DNA from 2 places in the Catellatospora sp. TT07R-123 genome. Region 1 is predicted to be linked to the other one. Evidence: riboswitches for the same ligand, from Rfam matches in the RefSeq annotation. Region 1 holds a riboswitch; the other holds the start of a gene.
What was found. Region 1 has a riboswitch for glycine ahead of gcvP (aminomethyl-transferring glycine dehydrogenase). Riboswitches for the same ligand answer to the same signal wherever they lie in the genome.

Region 2: another riboswitch for glycine. It lies ahead of gcvT (glycine cleavage system aminomethyltransferase GcvT); the one in region 1 lies ahead of gcvP (aminomethyl-transferring glycine dehydrogenase).

Annotation. Positions count from the first base shown of each region.
Region 1 is NZ_BNEM01000001.1:2,103,895-2,106,088, forward strand. Features, by position in the region: gene gcvP (aminomethyl-transferring glycine dehydrogenase) at 1-1,151, opposite strand, end outside; glycine riboswitch at 1,212-1,303, opposite strand; gene Cs7R123_RS08780 (zinc-binding dehydrogenase) at 1,409-2,194, opposite strand, start outside.
Region 2 is NZ_BNEM01000001.1:1,333,406-1,335,599, forward strand. Features, by position in the region: gene gcvT (glycine cleavage system aminomethyltransferase GcvT) at 1-801, opposite strand, end outside; glycine riboswitch at 950-1,040, opposite strand; gene Cs7R123_RS05535 (hypothetical protein) at 1,114-2,097, opposite strand.

The DNA.
Region 1 (2,194 bases):
ACGACCGCGGTCACGGTGTCGAAGAACGCGCCGTGCGCCACCTCGACGCCGCCCGCGCGCAGCGAGTCGGCCAGCCGGACGGCGGCACCGTGGGCGTGGCGGGCGATGCCACGCAGGCCGTCGGGGCCGTGGTAGACGGCGTACATGCTGGCCATGACGGCGAGCAGGACCTGCGCGGTGCAGATGTTGCTGGTCGCCTTCTCGCGGCGGATGTGCTGCTCGCGGGTCTGTAGCGCCAGCCGGTAGGCCGGGGTGCCGTCGATGTCCTTGGAGACGCCGACCAGGCGGCCGGGCAGCGAGCGCTCCAGCCCGGCGCGTACGGCCAGGTAGCCGGCGTGCGGGCCGCCGAAGCCCATCGGCACGCCGAAGCGCTGGGCCGAACCGCAGGCGATGTCGGCGCCGATCGAGCCCGGGGCGCGGACCAGGGTCAGCGCCAGCAGGTCGGCGGCGACCGCGACCAGCGCCTGGCGGGCGTGGGCGGCGGCGATCAGCTCGGCGTGGTCGCGCAGCGCGCCGGAGGCGCCCGGGTACTGCACGTGCAGGCCGAAGAACTCGGCCGGGAGCTCCTCGGTGTCGAGGTCGACGACGCGCACCTCGATGTCGAGCGGCTCGGCCCGGGTGGTGATCACGTCGATGGTCTGCGGGAGCGCGTCGGCGTCGACGACGTACACGTTGCTCTTGCTCTTGGCCGAGCGGCGGGCCAGCGTCATCGCCTCGGCGGCGGCGGTGCCCTCGTCCAGCATCGAGGCGTTCGCGGTGGCCAGCCCGGTCAGGTCGGTGACCATGGTCTGGAAGTTGAGCAGCGCCTCCAGCCGCCCCTGCGAGATCTCCGGCTGGTACGGGGTGTACGCCGTGTACCAGGCCGGGCTCTCCAGCACGTTGCGCTTGATCACGCCGGGGGTGTGCGTGCCGTGGTAGCCCAGGCCGATCATCGAGGTCAGCACCGCGTTGCGCGACGCCAGGGTGCGCAGCTCGGCCAGGGTCTCGGCCTCGGTGGCGGCGGCGGGCAGGTCGAGGGTGCCGTGCCAGCGGATCACCTCGGGGATGGCCGCGTCCATCAGCTCCTCGATGGAGGAGTAGCCGATGGCATTGAGCATGCGTTCGGTGTCGGCGGAGCCGGGGCCGATGTGACGTTCGACGAAAGCACTCATATGGGACTCCGGGGTCGAGGACCTAAGCCCTCCCCCTCTGTCGCGTCGCTTCAGAGTCGCCATGCCCGTACGGTTCGGGTGCCTGAGAGGTTCCGGGGAGGAATTGCCCCTTCGGCGCCGCGCTGACGCGCGGACTCTCCCACACGGGTGTGCCGGCACCAATCACGCTACCAGCACCGCCTGGGCGGCACCGTAACCTGGGCCACTGCCGCATCGCCACAGCAACCTCGAAGGTCACACCCGCCCCGCCGCGCTGTTCACGGCAGCAGGACGACCTTGCCGACCGTGCGCCGGTCCTCCAGTGCGCGGTGCGCCGCCGCGGCGTCGGCGAGCGGGAACTCGGCGATCAGCGGGGTCAGCCGGCCCTCGGCCGCCTCGCGCAGCGCCTGCTCCTCCAGCTCGCGCAGCGGCCGGGTCACCGCCGGGCCGAGCGCCGAGCTGGCGGTGATGCCCCGGGTGTACAGGTCGGCTGTGGTGATCTCCGTTGCGCTTCCCGACGACCACCCGCAGATCACGAACCGGCCGCCGGGCGCGAGCAGTTCCAGGGCCGCCCGGCCCGCCGGCCCGCCGACGCCGTCGATGACCAGCGACAACCGCCGCTCGCCCAGCTCGGCCCGCACCCGCTGCGGCCAGTCCGCCGCCGTGTAGTCGACGGCCGTGCCGGCGCCGTTGCGCCGCACCTGCTCCACCTTGGCGGGGCCGCCCGCGACGCCGACGACGTACGCGCCCGCGCGCTGGGCTGCCTGCACGAACAGGGTGCCCAGGCCGCCCGCGGCGGCGGTGACCAGGACGGTGTCGGCCTCGGTCAGGGCGGCGCGGTCGAGCACGCTGACGGCGGTGCGGCCGGTGCCGATCATCGCGACGGCGGTCGGGGCGGACAGGTGGTCGGGGATCTCGTGCAGGGAGGTGGCGGCGGCGAGGGCGCGTTCGGCGTACCCGCCGCTGGTCAGGCCGAGGTGGGCGACCGCGCGGCGGCCCAGCCAGCCCGGGTCCGCCCCGGGCCCGGTCGCGACCACCCGGCCCGCGACCTCGCGGCCGGGTGT
Region 2 (2,194 bases), 770 kb from region 1:
GGTCAGCTCGTGGCCGTACAGCGGCATGCCCGCCTCCAGCCGCAGCGTGTCCCGGCAGGCCAGCCCGGCCGGGACCAGGCCGTGCCCGGCGCCCGCGGCGGTGACCGCGGTCCAGATCGCGGCCGCGTCGGCGGGCGCGCAGTAGATCTCGAACCCGTCCTCGCCGGTGTACCCGGTGCGGGCCAGCAGCACCGGCCGCCCCGCCAGCCACGCCACGTCGACGGCGTAGTAGCGCAGCGACGGCAGGTCCGCACCGGTCAGCGGCGCCAGGATCGCGGCCGCGCGCGGGCCCTGCACCGCGATCAGCGCCCACCGGTCCGACACGTCGGCCACGTCGGCCCCGAACCCGGCGGTCCGCGCCACCAGCTCGGCGAGCACCGCCGCGGTGTTGGCCGCGTTGGCGACCACCAGGTAGCGCTGCGGTTCCAGCCGGTAGACGACCAGGTCGTCGAGCACGCCGCCGTCGGGCGCGCACAGCATCGTGTACCGGGCCCGGCCCGGCTGGACCGCCGACAGGCGGCCCACCAGCGCGTAGTCGAGGAAGGCCGCCGCGTCGGCGCCGGTGACCTCCAGCTGGCCCATGTGGCTCAGGTCGAACAGGCCGGCGCTGCTGCGCACGGCGTGGTGCTCGGCGAGCTCGCTGCCGTAGCGCAGCGGCATCGTCCAGCCCGCGAACGCGGTCAGCACGGCACCGAGCGCCACGTGGACCTCGTGCAGCGGGGTGGTTCTGAGGGCGGGTTCGGGCCCGGCCGTGCCGTCGTCAGGGCAGGCACGGGCAGCGGGCGGCGCGGTAGCGCTCACGGGAGGCTCCCTGGTCCGGGCACCGCACAGGCGGCACCGTGGGTGGTGGGCCTCCCCCTCTGTCATCGCTGCCTGAGAGCTTCGCCGTCGCGTGGACGGCTTGCACCGTGGGCGCGGGACCGTCGGGTCCCGACTTTCCAGAGTTCGCCTAGCCGCGGCGGTACATGGGCCTGAGAGATTCCGGGGAGAGTTGCTCCTTCGGCGTCCCGGTGGTGCCGGGACTCTCCCGCCGCGAGTCGTTCGGCGAGATATTCAGTTGTACGCCGCGTACCGTATGCGCCGCCGCCGCACCCGTCAAGAACACAACGGACGTCACGGTATGGCGGCCGGTCGCGGCTGCCCGGCGGGGAAGCGCGCGGTCCGGTGGACGCGGCGGGCGGCGTACCCGATGACGCCGAGCGCGACCAGCGCGAAGACGATGTGGGTGACCAGGTTGACCGTGGCCTGGCCGCCCTGCACCGGCAGCTGGAAGAACGCGTGCCAGGCGTACGTGAGCAGCGCCGCCGCCGCCAGCGCGAACCGGTGCCAGGCGCCCCACGAATCGCGCGCCGACCAGCGCCGCACCAGCCAGCCCAACACGGCCAGGTCCACGGCCACCACCGCCACGCCCACCCAGGTGGGCAGCAGCTCGGCTCCGAACAGGACCAGCCCCGCGCCGATCGCGGCGGCGAACACCGCCCGCGGACCAGGCACCGCGCCCGTGGCCGGCCGGACCCGGCGCGGGACCGCGAACGCGGCGACGACCAGCGCGACCGCGACCAACGCCGCGGCGGCCAGCTGCGCGGCCGAAGCCATGAACTGACCATCGGCGTACGAGAACGAGAAGATCGCCACACACCCGGCCGCGAACACCGCGATCGACGCGGCGAACCCGGGCCCCCGCAGCCACGGCTGGTCCCGCCGGTCCCCCGCCGCCTCCTCGACCAGCGAGATCGGGGCGCCGATGCTCCAGATCACATGAATGGCCAGCACGAACAGGGTCCACGGGACCGCGATGCCCAAAGCCGGGACGAACCCCTCGTCGAGCAGGTGCGCCCCGACGTAGTCGGGGTTGTACAGCGACTGGGTCAGCAGCCCCTCCTCGACCACCCCGAACGCGAGCGCCAGCAGCAGGATCGTCGGCCAGCCGCGTCCGGTGCGGCGGGCCAGTTCGCGGATGAACAGTGCGCCGCCGCCGTACATCGTCGACAGCGGCAGGATCAGCAGGATCATCGTGATCGGGAAGTCGCCGAGCAGGAACTCGGCCACGAACGGAGCCAGCAGGTAGAGGGCGATCGCCGGGGCCACGCGCCGCATGGCGTTGTCCTTTCAGCCGTCGAGGTGTCGCCTCCACTGTGGCGCCGTGCGACAAGTCGCGGCAGAGTGGCCGATCCGGAATCCACCGGGACGCATG